Flammeovirga agarivorans: one gene and its partner. The protein of the gene in region 1 binds, or shares a complex with, the protein of each later gene. Links are inferred from orthologs where the notes say so. Each region holds a gene or a part of one and is shown on either strand. Other genes may lie near its edges.

Region 1 (9,584 bases):
CCAATCATTTGAGTTACCAGAAGAGAAAGGTGACTGTAAAATGGTAGATGCAGGACAGATGGATGAGCTTGTTGGTTTATTGAAAAACGAAGCACGCGTACTTTAATCCTTCTTATCTAAACTTAAACACACATAAAATCAAATTAGACATGTCAGTATTAGTATTTATAGAAGCAGATAATGGAGTGATTAAAAAATCTTCATTAGAAGCAGTTACATATGGTTCAAAAGTAGGAGATGTTGTTGCTGTGGCAATGGGAAGTATAGATGCTTCTGAATTGGCTTCAGTGGGAAAATATGGAGCATCTAAAGTGCTACATTGCTCTGATGAACGCTTAAATGATGGAGTAATTTCTGCAACAGCAAAACTTATTGCAGAGGCAGTAAACCAATCTGGAGCAGATTTAGTCGTGATGTCAAGATCATCTCTTGTTGATGCAGTTGCAGCTAGAGTAGCAATAAAAGTAGGAGCTTCTGTTGTTGCTAACGTTCAAGATTTACCAGACACTTCAAATGGTTTCGTTGTAAAAAGAGGTGTATTTACAGGTAAAGCGTTTGCTAACGTATCTATTCCAGAAGGTAAGAAAGTACTAACGGTTTCAAAAAATGTTGTTCCATTAGAAGAAACAGGAAGTGATGCTGTAGTTGAGGAATTATCAGTTGCATTTGCAGACAGCGACTTTGGTGTGAAAAGAATATCTGTACATAAGCAAGATGGAGATATTTTACTTCCAGAAGCTGATCGTGTAGTTTCTGCTGGTAGAGGTATGAAAGGACCTGAAAATTGGCAGATGATCGAAGATTTAGCTTCTACACTAGGAGCAGCTACAGCTTGCTCTAAACCAGTTTCTGATATGGATTGGAGACCACATCACGAGCATGTTGGACAAACAGGTATTAAGGTAGCTCCGCAACTTTATATTGCAGTAGGTATCTCAGGTGCTATTCAGCATTTGGCAGGGGTAAACTCCTCTAAAGTAATCGTTGCGATTAATAAAGATCCTGAGGCTCCTTTCTTCAAAGCTGCTGATTATGGGGTCGTAGGGGATGCTTTTGAAGTTGTTCCTAAATTGATAGAGGCTATAAAAAATAATCAGAATTAACTATTCTGTAAATAGATGTAAATAAATTTTAAAGTTTATTTGTTAATATTTAACGAATTTATTGATATTTATTAATAGTTCCCTATATTTGTAATACTTCGGAGATATTATTGTCTTATTTGAAGATTTTTTAAACTTAGTCGGATACTTTTTCCTTTTCTGGCGAACTACTGATGAAAATCGTATAAAGAACCTCAACATGAAAGTGTTGAGGTTCAGTTTTTTATAAAGTTTTTTTATTTCAAGCGATTTCTAATCCTTGTTAATTTCTTTTGGACTCTTTTCTTGTCTTTCTCCTCATCGTATTCTTCTTTATCAAATAATATCGCTTTTTGATAATGAATTATAGCTTCTTGAAGATCTCCAATTTTAACATAATAATCGCCTTTGATTTCTAAATTCAGATGGTTGATTTCTATATCCAAGCTGTGGTCTATCCACTCTAATGCTTCTTGTATCTTATTTTTATCATCAAGGCATTCTTTAGCATTATTCGCAAAAAAGTACCACTTACCATGATGAATAAGCTTAGATTTTCTTTCTCGTTTACTATTGTCCTTCAATGTATCATCTTGAAAATCAAAGGAACATAACAAAGGGAGCACACTTAATAATAGTAAGTAAAGGGACCGATAGTTCATCGCGTTAAATTTTGAGAGTAATTGTATAACATGAGTTTTAATACAATATCTAACTCAAAATCTATATGAAAATAATTTAACACACTGATAGTCAGATATTTATTTATTATTGATGATTGGTGTTAATGTACGTAAACGGACGTTGTTGTCAATTTAGTACACTTACTGTACGCTAACTCTCAGTTATTTAGAAGTGAATGCATCCAATTGAGGTGTATTTCTGATGTCTACAGGAACTACAGTAGTAACTCCTTGTTCGATCATCGTAACACCATAGATAACATCGGTAGAAGCCATAGTTCTCTTATTATGTGTAACCATAATAAATTGGGAATTTGATGAGAACTTATTAATAATTCTACAGAACTTATCAACATTGGCGTCATCTAAAGGAGCATCTACCTCATCAAAAATACAGAATGGGGCAGGCTTTAATAGGTAAATAGAGAACAATAATGCCGTAGCTGTTAGTGTTTTCTCACCACCTGATAATTGATTGATTGTTAAAGGACGTTTACCTTTTGGTTGTGCAAGGATCTCAATTTTTGAGTTAAGTGGATCATTGTCATCTGCCAATCTTAAATCACAGTTATCTTCTTCTGTAAATAGAGATCGGAATACCTCCATAAAGTTGTCTCTAATTTGGGTAAAAGCAGTCATGAACTTTTCTTGAGCGATATTATCTATATCTTCAATTGTTTTCATGAGTTGTTCCTTCGCTTTATTGAGGTCTTCTCTTTGTCCTAATATAAATGCATTTCTTTCTTTGATCTCATTAAATGCATCAATAGCAGTATGATTAATTGCACCTAATGAATTTAGCTTTCTTTTTGACTCCTCACTTATATGTTCTAATTCATGTATTGGAGTGTCTTTATATTCATTTTCCTCTTCCTGTTCTTCTTCAGAAGGTTTGATCAATAGTAATTGCTCAAGATCTACCTCAAACTCAACCGCAATTTTTTCTTTTACAGACGTCAATGAAAGTCTTAAAGCATTGATGCGTTCATTTGCTCCCATCAATTCTTGGTCAATACTTTCTTTTCTAGTTTGTTGCTGCTTAATCTCGATTTCTGTGTCTTCGATTAAAGCTTTGGTGCCTTTGTAGTTTTCTTCTGCTTCTAATACGCCTTGTTCAATATTCTGGCGTTCAACCTCCATCTTTTCAAGAGCCTCAGCACCTTCTTCATCAATAGAATCAGATTGAAGTAAATCTCTATCGACATTTTCAATTTCTTCTATATTCTGATCAATTCTATTCTGTGCCTTGACTAGCTCTTCATCTTTGAAGTCAATTTCTTTCCTAAGTGAATTGTATTGATTCTCTTGCTGTAAAAAATTGATATGAAGTTGATTGTACTTACTAGATAATTCGACTTTCTTCTCTTTTTCAATGGTCAAATTATCTTTCATTTCATCCAGTTGTTCCTCCATATACTCTAAAGAATAAGTTTCATCTTCGAGTAGAGGTTTACTTTCTGAAATAGTAATTTCGGCTTCTCCAATTCGCTCAAGTATTTCTTCTTTCTTGTTACTACTTTGTTCCAAGAATTTCGCAAATTCCTCTTTTTGAGTTTTAATTTTGATTAACTCCTGAGTAACAACTTGAGCATTATGTTGAGCACTTTCAAGTTCATGCTGTAGGTTGATTTGTAATAGCGATTTATGTTCCGCTTGTTTCTCAACCTTTGTGATATGTATGTCTTCTGCTTCCTTTTCTAAAGCATTAATTTCTTCAGTCAGCTGTTCTAAGTGTCGGATTCTACCTAAAGATTTCCCTTCAAAGGATCCTGTAGAGCCACCTGTAATTGCCGATTTCCTTCGGATAGCTCTACCATTTTTAGTGACTAGAATAACACTATCATTCTTTGGAAGGTTATTTTGATTCCTATGCACAATATAGACCCCATCTAACAAATACATGATAAGGTGTGCATACTTGTCGTCATAGTCTACTAATTCAAGTGCAGGAACAGCATCATCCACAGACTTTCTTGGAGAAGGTGAGTATCCTTCGAATTTATCTAAAAGAAGGAAATTGGCCTTTCCTTTTTTCATCTCTTCTAAAAGGTTGACTGCTCTCCAAGCTTCCTCTTCATTTTCTAATACGAAATAATTAAGATAGGGAGATAAATACCCTTCAATTGCTGCTCTATATTCATCTTCACAATGAAGTGTATCTGAAAGCATCGGAGCCTCTTTAGCCCATTCAGTATTTTGTTTTAAATACTTAATCGCTTCAGGATAGCCTTCTAAATTGTCGACTAATGACTTTGTGAGTTTATGTTCGTTTTTCTTGGCATCAAGAATTCTATAGATCTCAGATGAGCGATCTTTTATATTCTCAAGGTCTTCTCTACAAAGTTTAAGTTTTTCCTGATGTGCATTATATTTTTCTTTTACCTCTTCATATTCCGTAGTGGCACTTAAACGCTCACTTTCTAAAGAGGCAAACTGAGTATCAAATTCAGCAAGGCTTGAGGCTTTGTCAGATGATTCTTCATGTGCTCTTTCTAACTCTTGCTTCAGAGCTGAAAGTTGTACCTCGTTGATTTCAATTTTCTGTTTTAATTGGAAAATTGTTGCCTGTTTGCTTTTTACCTGTTGTTCAAACTCATTCGTCTGAACTTCTAGTTCATCGGACTTTTGTGTTTGACTATCTCTTTGATGTTGGGTAGTAGTTAATTCATTTTCTACTTCCATCACCATTTTCTCAATGGAGTTGAGTTGAATTTGCAAACCTTCAATCCCTTGTTGAGCTAATGCAATAGCTTCTCTATCAATAGTGGATTGATTTTGTAGGGTTGCCTTCTTTTCTTCTAAAAACTTGCGACGTTCTCCTTTAATACGCTTTTCAGATTCTATCTGACGCATTTTAAGGATATGTTCATTTAATGTCTTTTGTCTTGAGGCTAGAAGTTGCTCTTTATCAATAGACTCCTTTTTTTCTTTTGATATTGAAGCTTCTAATTCTTCAATTCTTTTAAGAGTATTGTTTCTTTCTTCATTACCATTCGTCATAGTATCAGCGAGCTTGTGCATTTCGTCAGCTTGTGTTGATACTTTTTTTATGGCTAATTGAATACTGGATTCTCTATATGTTTTCTTTAGTTTAAGATATCTCTGGGCTTGCTTGGCTTGTCGTTCGAGTGAACGCATATTTTTTTCAACCTCAAACAATAAGTCATCAACACGTTCTAAATCAGCATCGGTATCTTTTAGTTTTTTTAGCGTCTCTTTCTTACTCTTTTTAAACTTTGAAATACCTGCAGCCTCTTCAAAGAGTGTTCTACGGGCATTTTGAGTGTCATTAAGTAACTCATCAATCATTTTTAACTCAATGATTGCATAACTATCAGAACCAATACCTGTATCTAGAAATAAGCTATGAATATCTTTCAGACGACAAGGAACACCGTTGAGAGAATATTCACCTTCACCAGAACGATAGAATCTACGACCAATTGTTACTTCTGTGTATTCTGTCGGTAAAAGGTTTTTGTTGTTTATAAAAGTAAGGTAAACTTCTGCCATTTGTAATGGACGTCTAGACTTAGTACCATTAAAAATGATATTGTCCATTTTTTCAGATCGAAGAGCTTTAGTACTTTGCTCTCCCAATACCCATCGTATAGCATCAACAACATTGGATTTACCACTACCGTTGGGTCCAACTACAGCAGTAATACCTTTGTCAAAGTTTAGCGTAACTTTATCGCCAAAACTTTTAAAGCCTTTTATTTCTAGTTTCTTTAGTAACATTTGGTCTATTTAGTAACTACCAAATGTAACTAATCTTAGTTTTTATTGCACAACAAAGCCTCCCAAAATTGAGAGGCTTTTCTATAATTATTTAATTTAAGTAAGTATTATTAGGGATGTCTATGTGAATAGAATTTACTTCTTAGTGGTAGTGGCCCCACTATTTTCATATTTTGTGATAAATTTTATTTGCTCTCTTGCGGCAACATTAAATTCACCAGGATAATTCTGAGAGAAAGTCATTTTAGCTTCTTTCCATTGCCCTTCTTTGATCTGAACTAAGCCTAGTAAGAAATTCGCTTTATAGCTCGTTTTCGATACTTTATTGTTTCTCAAGTCCGTTAAGATCTCTGTAGACTTTTCATACTCATGGGCTTTCATGGCTGCAACGCCTTCCATTAAGCGTACATCTGGTAATGGAATCCCACATTGTTCAAATTCCTTAATGTGTTTATTGGCTCCATTGAGATCACCAAACTTTAATTCAAGATCAATAAGGTCAGCTAAGATTTTTACCTTTTGAGTGTTTTCAGGTTGAATGGAAACTTTATGCTCTAATAGAACAACAATATCATGTCTATTTAAACTGTTTTCTTTAATCTCAATTAGTAAATCATAAGCGGGTTCAAAGTTAGGATCCATCTTGATGACATTAGTTAAGATCTCTTCTGATTTTTGAATATCATACAATTGGTAATGAGCCCATGCGATCTGATATTGATATTCGGGAGTCATCGTATTCACCTTACTTTTTAACTTACCATCTGTTACTTCTTTAAAAGCAATATTCGCATTTTTATAATCTTCTAAAGAATGGTGTGCTACACCTAATTCATAGTAATAATGATCATGTGCCTTACCTTTTTCCTTCTCCATTTGAGCAATAGCTTGTTGCATACTGGCTTTTGCTAGTTCATGGTTTTTAGTGATGTAATTATTGTACTTTGCATCCATGTATAGGATGTAATCATCTTGTGGATTAATGTTTTTGGCGTCGGCGATGTGTGGTCCAGCTTTTTCAAATTGTTTAGTTTTATCAAGGATATTGATAATTCTTGTTTTGTACTTTAACTTTTTGTCTGAATCAGTGACAATAGAATATGCAGCATCTAAGTGCTCTACAGTTTTGTTGTAATCTTTTTTCTCTTTGTAGAGTAATGCAAGTTTAAGATGTGCATCTAAATAGTTGGGATCTACCTTCGTTGCTTTTTCAAAAGCCTTTAATGCATCTTTTGTCTTTTTCGTTTTTAGGTAGACGATACCAAGTTGATATTGGTATTTCGGGTTATCAACATCTTTAGCAATAGCGACCTCATAAGCCATAATTGCTTCGTTGAATTTTCCCATCTCCGCATAAACTTCTCCTTTGACAAAATAATCTTCAGCACTGGTATCTTGAGCATAAGAGAAATTAATTAGAATTAAAGATGCAAAAAGAAAAGAGTAAAGTTTTTTCATTTCGTGCTATTTTAGTGGATAGTATTGGATTATTTAAATATTAAAGTCTATATAATTATAACGTTTTTGGGTGTTATATCTTTCAGAATTTAATAAGAATTTTAGACTAAAGTATGATTTTAAGATAAAAGTTACTTTTTTAAATAATTGACTATTAATATTTTATGAAATAGTATCACTTGAGGAATATACTGAAGAAGAAGTTATGAGTTGGAAGGAAAGGTTTAATGAATTAGAAATTAAGACATATGATAAAAAAGCATTAGTAGACCTATTAGAACAGGTAGATCTTTATTTATCAAATCAACAAATTTCAGATAAAAATATTGTTGCAGGAACATGGGCTTCATTGATGTTGAAACCACCATTTTTTGGATTGATGCTACTCACTGATAACTCACTATATTTTGTTGGTGTTGATCAAAAAACAAAAAAGTTGGAGAGTTTTGAATGGATGTTCTCTGAAACGGAAAAAATAGAAAAATTAGAAGATTCTAAATTGGGAATCACTAAAGCTATCGATATATTTTTCGATGGAAAGCAAATTAGATGGGCTGGTATGAAAGGATTTATACCTTCATCTTTTATATTGAAACTAGAAAAGGTTTGGCATACTTAAAAGTAAAATCCAAATTGAAAACTACCAAAACATAACAACACATATACTTTACACACAAACATGAAGAAAATTAAAAGGTTGCTTATTGCTAACCGTGGTGAAATTGCATTAAGAATTATCAGGTCTGCAAGAGAAGAGGGAATCTACACTTTAGCGGTATACAGTGAGGCAGATATTGATGCTCCACATGTACTCGCAGCAGATCAGGCTGTTTGTATTGGTCCTCCTGCGTCTTCACAGTCTTATCTGGATATGGAGAAAATTTTAAAGGTTTGCCATGAATACAAAATTGATGCGATACATCCAGGATATGGCTTTTTATCAGAGAATGCCACGTTTGCAAAAAGGGTAGAAGAAGAAGGAATCACATTTATTGGACCATCACCAAAAGCTATTGAAGTGATGGGGAGTAAGCTGGAAGCCAAGGCCACCGTACAAAAGTTTAATGTACCATTAGTTCCCGGAGGAGATGAAGCCATCGATGATATAGAAAAAGCCGAGAAGATGGCTTTAGAGGTAGGTTATCCGATCTTAATAAAAGCCAGTGCTGGAGGAGGAGGAAAAGGAATGAGAGTGGTGGAAGATCCTAAAGATTTTACATCACAAATGGATAGAGCGGTGAGTGAAGCAATGTCTTCTTTTGGCGATGGAGCTGTTTTTATCGAGAAATATATCCAAAAGCCAAGGCACATAGAAATTCAGATTTTAGCTGATAAGCATGGAAATGTCGTTCATTTATTTGAAAGAGATTGTTCAATTCAACGTCGACATCAAAAAGTTATTGAAGAGGCTCCATCAGCAGTGTTATCGGATCAGCTTAGAGCAGAAATGGGAGAATGTGCAGTGAGGGTCGCCCAATCTTGTGATTATGTTGGAGCAGGTACAGTAGAATTTATTTTAGATGTTGACAATTCTTTCTATTTCCTTGAAATGAATACTCGTTTGCAGGTAGAGCATACTGTAACGGAAGAAATCACTCAGCTTGATTTAGTAAAAGAACAAATTAGAATTGCTGAAGGAGAGGAGTTGGGTTATGCACAAGAAGATCTCAAAATTCAAGGACATGCTATTGAAGTGAGAGTTTATGCAGAAGACCCTTATCAGAATTTCCTACCCGATACAGGTAAATTAATTCGATACCAAGAGCCTGCTGGTATGCGAGTAAGAGTAGACAGCGGTTATAGAGAAGGAATGGAAGTAAGCATGCACTATGACCCAATGATGGGTAAACTGATTGTTTGGGGCAAGGATAGAACTGAAGCAATTGCAAGAATGTTAAGAGCAATTGATGAATATAAGATCACAGGCCTTGAAACTACACTTCCTTTCTGTAAGTTTGTATTCCAACACGAGGCCTTTATAAGTGGAAACTTTGGGACTAACTTTGTGGGGGAATATTTTAAACCTGAATTTTTAGAAGAATCGTTATCAGAAGAAGAGGAGTTAGTAGCAATCGCTACAATTGCAGAACTTTTTTATAAAAAGAAAAAGTCAGAGGAAACATCTGAACTGACAAATTTGTTAACTCCATGGAAACTGAGAAGGTTGACATAGATAATAATGAAATATTTAAAACAGATTACTTTTTTAGGCTTAATTGCTTGCAACTCATTAATGTTTTCTTGTGCAAAACCATCTGGAATAACACAAGATGAGTTTGATATGAAAACATGGAAAAATGATCCGAATGCTTGTCATGGTGATAGAGAAAAATTAGAAAAAGACTTTATCTCTGTGAAAGATAAATTATTAGGATCAGGTATCTCTGAAGTAAGATCTGTTTTAGGAAAGCCTGATAGAGTAGATTTAGACAAACGTTCTACTAAACAATATGTCTATTATGTGACATCAGGTTCGCAGTGTGGATCAACGGGTAATGTAGAGGGGAAAAGGTATAAAATTTATTTTGATGCACTTGAAACTGTACGTGAAGTAGCTCCAATACTGTAAAAAACTATTCACTCTCAATACTTGGTTTGAATGAAATATGGTATTATAGAA
Region 2 (8,276 bases), on another replicon or contig:
AAACACCCCAAATTGGGCATTCGCTTGAAAAGCAAATAATAAAAATAAAGTGGAGAGTATATATCTTAATTTTTGTGTCATGATCTCTATTGAACATCTATTGTGATAATAGATACTATACAAATATTGGGCAAATAAAAAATAAGTGATGTATAAAGCCTTGAAAATGCTATACATCACTTATGAAAATGAGTTTATTATTCTCTATCAAAGGGATCTTATAATTTGAACCTTAAGAAACCACCAGCGATAGAAATTGTACTACTATCTTTATCTCTAGCAAAATACGAAAGAACATCATGTGTAGAAACTCCTGCTTCGTATCCTCCTTTACGAGAGTGATAGGTGATACCAAGAGGGAAGTTATATACTTCGTTATTACCTCCGTAGTTAAATCCAGTAGAAAAAGAAAAGGATTTGATAGGTCTGAAATCACCACCAATTGCATAGAATGGTCTTTCTAAACTACCTGGAGCATCGTTAAGAGGAAGGATGACATCTACACCTACATGTATTAGACGGAAGAATTCGTAACTAGAACCAAATCTTACCACTGTTGGTAATTCTATAGTCTCTGTTCTTTCTTCTACTTCCCAATTTAGAGGGGAATTGGTTCCTGCGAATTGGAAAGCACTCTGATCACTAATTAGGATATTATAGTTGTCAAAACCTTGACCATTAATTCTTCCTAGTTCCCCGTCGTTGATATCATAAATTTCACCTTTCCAAGTCATCTCTCCAAAGTTAGAGATAGATGCCCCAACTCTTAAATTTCTTTTGATTACAAACGTCAATCCGAAGTCGATACCATAACCATGACCAGCAGGCTTTGGTAGTAAAATTTTCTCCGTCATTGATCGATTATCACTATCAACATTTCTAAATTGAGAGATAGAATCTAAGGAAGCTGCAGAAAGAATATCTTGCTGATTGATCAATGATGAAGAGAAGATTGGTTGGTTCCACTCTCCATTACTTCCTACTTCAAAGTCCATGATGAGTAATCCCTGAATATATCGAGCACCAATACCGGCATAGATAGAAAGGTCGTAAGTTTCTAATATTTGTGCTCCCCAAGCTACGTTGTATTCTCTGGTCCAAGTTGACTTTGTCTTCGTACCACTTAATACTTCACTGTAGTTTTGAGCATTATCCAAATCCTCAAAAGTACCGCCTACTACTTGATTTCTCTGATCTTCTGTTAATTCTCCAACACCGGTATGTCTAGGGTTGTCAATGTAATCTCCATTTGCTAATTCCAATTTTGGGAAATAGCTACTGGTTGCTCCATAGAACATCAGCTCTGCGGCAAAGTCATTTGTTGTTACTCTAGTATGAATATTATCTCTGACACTGATGGCTAAGCCACCCCATTTTTTTGGAAGTTGCATACTAGCACCAAAAAGCATAACAGAAGCATCTATTGTAGTTGTTTTGTTTGAAAACTTTTGAACAGCTTCGTCTTTTTGGTCTAATGTAAACCTAGTGGATTTATAATTTGTAATTGCTCCCAAAAGTTCATCAGTATTGATGGCTTCTGAAGAGAAAATAACATTTGTTTCTAATAGTCCGAAAGTGAATTTTGGATCTCTGTAGTTCTTTTTAATCGCTAAGTTGGCAGGGTTGATTCCAATGCTTTGGTAATCAGTGACGAAAGTAGTACCCACACCACCTCTACCAGTGACAGAATACACACTACCTTCCATTTGAGCAAAAATGGGTGAACGTAAGCTTATTAGTATAACAAAAGTAAAAAGTAGATATATTTTTGAGAATTTCATATCAGCTTGAAGATAGTTTTGTGGTGCCTCTAAAATTTAAGTTTCAATGAAGACAGTTTATCAGATGTTAAGAAAAGTAAATATATAAAATACTCTACTGAAATTAATACCATTATTGGATTTATTTTAGGTATTGTGATAATCAGCTTAAAATTGAAGTTTTTTAAATAGTTATAATAAATTTCTTGAAGTCTTAAAAATGTAGTGTTTTTTGAGTAATATTCTATTAACTTTAATAAATGATGAAGTATCTTTTGCTACTGCTTCATTCCTCTCATTATTAAAATCACTAGAAAAATATGCGTTTGAAAAAAAGAATAGCTGTATTTGTGTCCTTAGGAATTATTCCTATTGTCCTATTTTCATTTTCGAGCAATAAGGTCAGTAATCACTATTTTGAGATTGCTAAAAACATGAAAATTTTTGCTCAATTATATCAAGAAGTGAATACATATTATGTAGATGATGTGAACCCTTCTGAGATGATGACAACTGGGATTGAAGCAATGTTAGCCACTCTTGATCCATATACAAATTATATCCCTGAAGATCGTATTGAAGATTACAGAACGATGACGACCGGTGAGTACGGTGGACTCGGTGTTGTAGTTGGTAATAGAGATGGTGATATTACTGTGATTTTACCAAATGAAGGATACCCAGCATATGAAGCAGGTCTACAAATTGGAGATATTATTCAAAAAGTAGGTGGCGAAGATATTGAAGGGAAAAATACAGACGAAATTAGTAAATACTTAAAAGGTCAGGCGGGATCAGAAGTAGTTTTAACTATTAAAAGATATGGTGTAGACCAACCGTTTGATGTTAAAGTAAAAAGAGAGAAAATTCAAATCAATAATGTTCCTTACTATGGTATGGTTACAGATAATATTGGTTTAATTCAACTGACTGATTTTACTCGAAATGCAAGTAAGGAAGTAGCAGACGCATTAGTAGAATTAAAAGATAGAGGAGCAAATAAAGTCATCATCGATTTGAGAGGAAATCCTGGTGGTTTATTGAACGAAGCTGTAAATATTGTCAACTTATTTGTTCCAAAGGGGTCGGATGTGGTTTACACAAAAGGTCGCATTGAAGACTGGAATAAAACCTATAAAGCATTAAATGCTCCATTGGATACTGATATTCCTATTGCAGTATTAATTAATGGTGGTTCTGCCTCTGCAGCCGAGATTGTATCAGGTTCTATCCAAGATTATGATAGAGGAGTTCTTCTTGGAAGTAAATCATTTGGTAAAGGATTGGTACAGGCAACAAGACCTTTGGATTATAATTCAAGATTAAAAGTAACGGTAGCTAAATACTATATTCCAAGTGGAAGATGTATACAAGCGATCGATTATAGCCATAGAAATGAAGATGGTGAGGCAATCGTAGTTGCAGATTCACTAAGAGAGAAATTTAAAACGGCTAATGGACGTATCGTTTTAGATGGTGGTGGAGTAGCACCAGATGTTGATGTAAAGCCATTTAATTTCGCTCAAATTTCAGTGAGCTTAATATTAAAAGGTTTGATCTTCGATTATGCAACGAAATTCCATTATGAGAATGAGTCAATTGCACCGGCAAGAGAATTTGAGTTGTCAGATGCTCAGTTTGAAAATTTTGTCACATGGTTAAAAGATAAAGATTATGGCTATCATACTAAAGTAGAAGCTACAATCGAAGAGCTTGAAGAAAGTGCAAAAGAGGATAAATATTATGATGATATTCAAGCTGAAATTGAAGACTTGAAAAAGAAGGTTTATCATAATAAAGAATCTGATGTCATAAAATTCAAAGATGAAATTAAGGATATCTTAGAAGCAGAAATTGCCAAAAGATACTATTTAGAAGCAGGAGAAACAGAATCTACTTTTACTGCAGACCTTGATATTATTGAGGCAGTAAATGTGTTAAACGATGAAGCGAGATATAATAAGATTTTGTCTGGTAATTAATCCAGGTGATATTTTCTATTTTTAGATATAAAAGGTTACCAATAGTGGTAGCCTTTTATTATTTTCGATTAAACGTAATTTATTCATCATCATGTTTGACCTCTCTGAAAGCAATATATTCGAACTGTTAGTAGATGTATTTACTTATCCTATGAATATAGGAGGAAAGGAATTTACACCATTATCTATTCTCGGTATCTTATTGGCATTTGTTGCTGTATTTGTTATATCGAGCAAGTTTAGGAATATGTTAGCCCGAAATATCTTACCTAAATATGGTTTAGATGAGTCGGTTAGTTATAACATAGGAACAATATTTAGGTATGCCTTTATAAGTATAGGCTGTATTGTCATTTTTCAATCATCAGGTATTAATCTCAATTCTTTATCTGTTTTGATTGGTGCACTGGGTGTGGGTATTGGATTTGGTTTACAGACAATTGCAGACAACTTCATATCAGGTATCATTATATTATTTGAACAACCCATAAAGGTGGGAGATATGATTGAAGTGGATAGTATTCGAGGAAAAGTAGTAGAGATCAATTCAAGGTCATCCACCATTCAAACTAATGATAATATTACGGTAATTGTTCCTAACTCTCAGTTTATATCAAATAATGTTATCAACTGGTCGCATAATGAACGTAGGGTTAGAATAGGTATTCCTATTGGTGTTTCATACAATGAGGATCCAAAAGAAGTAAAGAGGATTACACTGGATGTAGTGAAAAAGATAGATGGTATTCTTCAGACTCCAACACCTGATTTAATATTTACGGAATGGGGAGATAACTCTATCAATTTTATATTAAATGTTTGGACTGTGAAATACTATTCTCAACCAATGGTATTAAAGAGTAATATTTATTACGCATTGTTTGAGCGATTTAAAGAAGAAGGCATATCAATACCATTCCCTCAGAGAGATTTAAATATTGGGAGCGGATGGGAAAATTTACAGATTTCAAGACCAGAAGAAGTAAGGGAGAATTAATCTCCCTTTTTTTATTACTTACTCTTCAATTTTCCTAAAGGTAAATAATGCAAGAGGAGTTATTGCAGCTTCTTCATTGCCAAGAGAAATACTGCTTAAAGGATAAATTTTTTGTTGTGGTGTTGTTGGACTATTCGGAGCATCAAATGTTGTTCCTGAATCTGTTCCAGCATCATAGTGAGTTGGTATAATAGTCAAAGAATCTACCCATATATCGTTTTGATAAAGGTTTAGGTTTTCTACAGCTACATACCAATCAGGACTCGGAGCAATCATAGAGTAAAAAGTGACATACGGATTATTGTTTGTAACTTCCAAAGTAAATGAAATAGAAGAACTACCGCTTCCTAAACCACCTTCACTAATAAGTGTTTCAGCAGATTTTGTATCAATCAGTGCATTTATTTCTGATATTAATGGACTTTTACCTCCAGTTTCAGCCATTACCTTGAGACCTTCAGAAGCTAGGTCGTCTTCAGTGGGTAAATAGGCAGACCCGTTATGCGACATTCCTATTACACCCGAAAAATGTGAGTTTGAAGGGTGTGTATTTGGGTGTGATGCATCTGACCAAGTTCCTTGGAAAGTTACCTCATAACGTATCGTTTCTTCATCTGGGGTGATAATATCATCTACTTGATCAGTAGTATCTGAACATGAAAACATAAAACTAAGTAGCAATAATGAGATCGTTTTTTTCATAGTAGTAGCAGTTGTTTTATTACAAATGTAAGGAGATGATTCTTAATGAAGTGTGAAGTATCTCACAAAAGTGATCAGTGCCCGATTCTTTTTCAATGTATTGTATATCTCAAAACAAGAAAGGTATATGATAAATGGTATTATTGGTATAATGAAACGCCCGTCCCAATTTTCACTTGTGATACTAACTGTAAAACCTTGTAAGAGGATATAAGTGATACAAAATATATCTATGAACTTCAACCTATCTTTTTTCAAACACTTTCTGAAAGCAAAGTAATAAAGTGGATACAATAATAAGATGATAAGTAGATTATGTGGTAAAGAATAATATGGTTTGATATTACCAAAGAACAGTGCTCCTTTTATCAGCGTTATTTTTAGGAAATACCACCAATTATTAAGTACAAAGAGGAATAGCTGAATAATGATATCATCATCTTCTGAAGGAATGTAGGGGTTTATTGGAGGAGAAACTCCTAGTGAATTTCTAAAGTAAATGATTTCAGGAATCAAATACCCCTCAATCATAAAAGGACCATAATACTCTAAGGCTTGATGAAATAGTATACCTAATGTGAGACTTATAATTCCCATCAAAAATAAAGTGACCCTTTGGCTATAATTCCCATTTTTATATTTCTGATAGGCCCATCCTATAAATAGAGCTAATAAAAACAATAAACTTGTAGGTCGACAAAAAACAGTAATCAATAAAGTGATCAATAACAATTTATATTTTTTGGTCACTATAAAGTAAATGCAGAAAATAGTAAAGGATGTAAATATAGATTCTCCATATACAATAAAATTCCATTCATGTAGAGGGAGATAGAGACAATAAATAATACTCCCGATCAGAGCTGTTTTTTTATTTTCAGAAGTGTTAGCAATGATTGAATAGAATGCAAGGATAGATAATCCGTTAAACAGTAAATGAAAAAAAAGAACAGAAAACTTTCCACTAAATAAAGTTTGAGAAACTAATATAAAAAGTGAGTAACTAGAATATAGTAGTGTTCTGTTTAAAGGGAATTCTAATCGATGAAGTTCTTCTGCTAGAGTAAAATATAAATCAGAGTCAGCTCCTATTTTGGGGCCAATAATAAACCATAAAAGACCTTGGACAATTGACCAAAGTAATAAAAGTAGAAACTGATGAGCATACGATTTGCTAAACTTAAGCAGCATCATCTATTCGCTTAATGTCGAAGTTATTGAAACCTTCATGCACTTCGATAGTAATTTTATTCTGAGATAATAATTCAAGAACTGCTAAGAAGTTAAAAACGATAGCTACGTTATTAAAATCGGCTTCAACTAGTTCTATAAAACTAAATTTCGGACGATCTACTAAAGTTTTTAAGATACTACTCTGACGTTCCTCTTGAGAGTAAGGATATTTTATGACTTGATGCCTTGGTGCATTATCTTCTGCTTCTAAACGCTTCATAGCTCCTTGGTAGAAACGTAAAAGACTAAATAAATCTACATTCTGAAGTTCGGTTTCAACACCTATTTCTTCCTCAATTTTATTGATTTCTGAAGTTAGATTTCCTCTTTTTTCTCTATCTAACATCTCTGTTTCCCATTCCTCTAGAGTATTTAATACAGATTTGTATTTCATATACTCTAGTAAGTGTTTAACTAGTTCGTCTCTGGGGTCAATATCATTGCCTTCTTCATCTTTTTCAACACGAGGTAAAAGCATTTTCGCTTTTATTCTCATTAGTGTTGCTGCCACTACAATAAAATCACTGGCTAACTCAATATTAAGACGTTCCATGTCTTCCATGTACCCTAGAAAGTCATTGGTGATACTCGAAATAGGAATATCATGTATATCCAATTCATCTCTTTGGATAAAGAAAAGTAAAAGGTCGAAAGGACCTTCAAAAATAGGAATCTTAATTTCGAAGCTCATAGTATTTATTAAATATGGATTCTGATTGCTCCAGATTCATTCATTGTTAGGTGAATGACTTTTCCGAAATCAAACTGAAATCTAAAGATATTCTTTAGTGGCATCTCTAAAAAATTAGCTAAAAGAAGTCGCATTACTACACCATGCGTTACTATAGCAATATTATTTCCTTCTTTATATTCGATGCAGTCTAACCAAAATGATTGTATCCTGGATTTTACGTCCATCAGTGATTCACCATTGGGTGCAGGCTTGTGATCAAAAACTTTCGACCATTCACTAATTTCATTTTTCAATTCGGTAAACTGCTTCATTTCCCAGTCGCCATAATGAATTTCTTTTAGTCTTTCATCAGGAACATATAAGTCTGATCGAAGGTATTTAGCTAGTTGCTTACAACGAATAAGAGGACTATAATAAGTTGTATTTAAAGTTGCCTCTCCGATTTTATGTTGAACTTCTTTTGCTTCTTCTTGGAAAGAATCAATTAATTCAAGATCTGTTTGTCCGTATAAAGTTTTGCCAGCATCCACATTAGGAGTAGTATGTCTGACTAAATAAATATCCATGCTCATAACGAGATCATTAATTAATTACTGATTTTACATACCCTCCAGTAAAGCCTTCTTTAAACTGAGCCAGTTCATCTGGAGTTCCTTCAAATACGATATTACCACCATCTTTACCACCTTCAGGTCCAATATCGATCACCCAATCTGCTGTTTTAATCACTTCGACATTGTGTTCAATAATTACTGCCGAATGTCCTTTTTCAATAAGTGCATTGATAGCTTTCATTAATTTATCAATATCATGGAAGTGAAGACCGGTAGTAGGTTCATCAAATACAAAAAGAACTCTTTCTGATTCTTTTAAAGTACCTTTTGCAAGGAATGAAGCTAGTTTAACCC

Evidence for each region.
Region 2: the proteins of smc (region 1) and HGP29_RS26510 are in contact, whole or in part, in a crystal structure (PDB 3ZGX), measured with the Bacillus subtilis proteins. The link is inferred for Flammeovirga agarivorans from one-to-one orthologs.

The regions. Positions count from the first base shown.
Region 1 is NZ_JABAIL010000002.1:660,973-670,556, reverse strand. Bases 1,728-5,818 are described here. They hold smc (chromosome segregation protein SMC), read right to left. Parts: upstream 5,507-5,818; coding sequence 1,928-5,506; downstream 1,728-1,927. Other genes in these bases: HGP29_RS07470 (tetratricopeptide repeat protein), read right to left, coding at 5,642-5,818; HGP29_RS07480 (tetratricopeptide repeat protein), read right to left, coding at 1,728-1,744. In the rest of the region: HGP29_RS07490 (electron transfer flavoprotein subunit beta/FixA family protein), read left to right, coding at 1-106; HGP29_RS07485 (electron transfer flavoprotein subunit alpha/FixB family protein), read left to right, coding at 150-1,103; more of HGP29_RS07480, read right to left, coding at 1,340-1,727; more of HGP29_RS07470, read right to left, coding at 5,819-6,964; HGP29_RS07465 (hypothetical protein), read left to right, coding at 7,170-7,583; HGP29_RS07460 (acetyl-CoA carboxylase biotin carboxylase subunit), read left to right, coding at 7,644-9,137; outer membrane protein assembly factor BamE domain-containing protein, read left to right, coding at 9,144-9,533. UniProt on the Bacillus subtilis protein: Required for chromosome condensation and partitioning.
Region 2 is NZ_JABAIL010000015.1:41,185-49,460, forward strand. What follows is about bases 5,494-8,276. They hold HGP29_RS26510 (segregation and condensation protein A), read right to left. Parts: upstream 7,366-8,276; coding sequence 6,622-7,365; downstream 5,494-6,621. Other genes in these bases: HGP29_RS26505 (hypothetical protein), read right to left, coding at 5,494-6,635; cobC (alpha-ribazole phosphatase family protein), read right to left, coding at 7,374-7,934; uvrA (excinuclease ABC subunit UvrA), read right to left, coding at 7,951-8,276. Also shown: HGP29_RS26480 (hypothetical protein), read right to left, coding at 1-81; HGP29_RS26485 (DUF5723 family protein), read right to left, coding at 219-1,781; HGP29_RS26490 (S41 family peptidase), read left to right, coding at 2,081-3,742; HGP29_RS26495 (mechanosensitive ion channel family protein), read left to right, coding at 3,834-4,739; HGP29_RS26500 (spondin domain-containing protein), read right to left, coding at 4,758-5,441; more of HGP29_RS26505, read right to left, coding at 5,484-5,493. UniProt on the Bacillus subtilis protein: Participates in chromosomal partition during cell division. May act via the formation of a condensin-like complex containing Smc and ScpB that pull DNA away from mid-cell into both cell halves.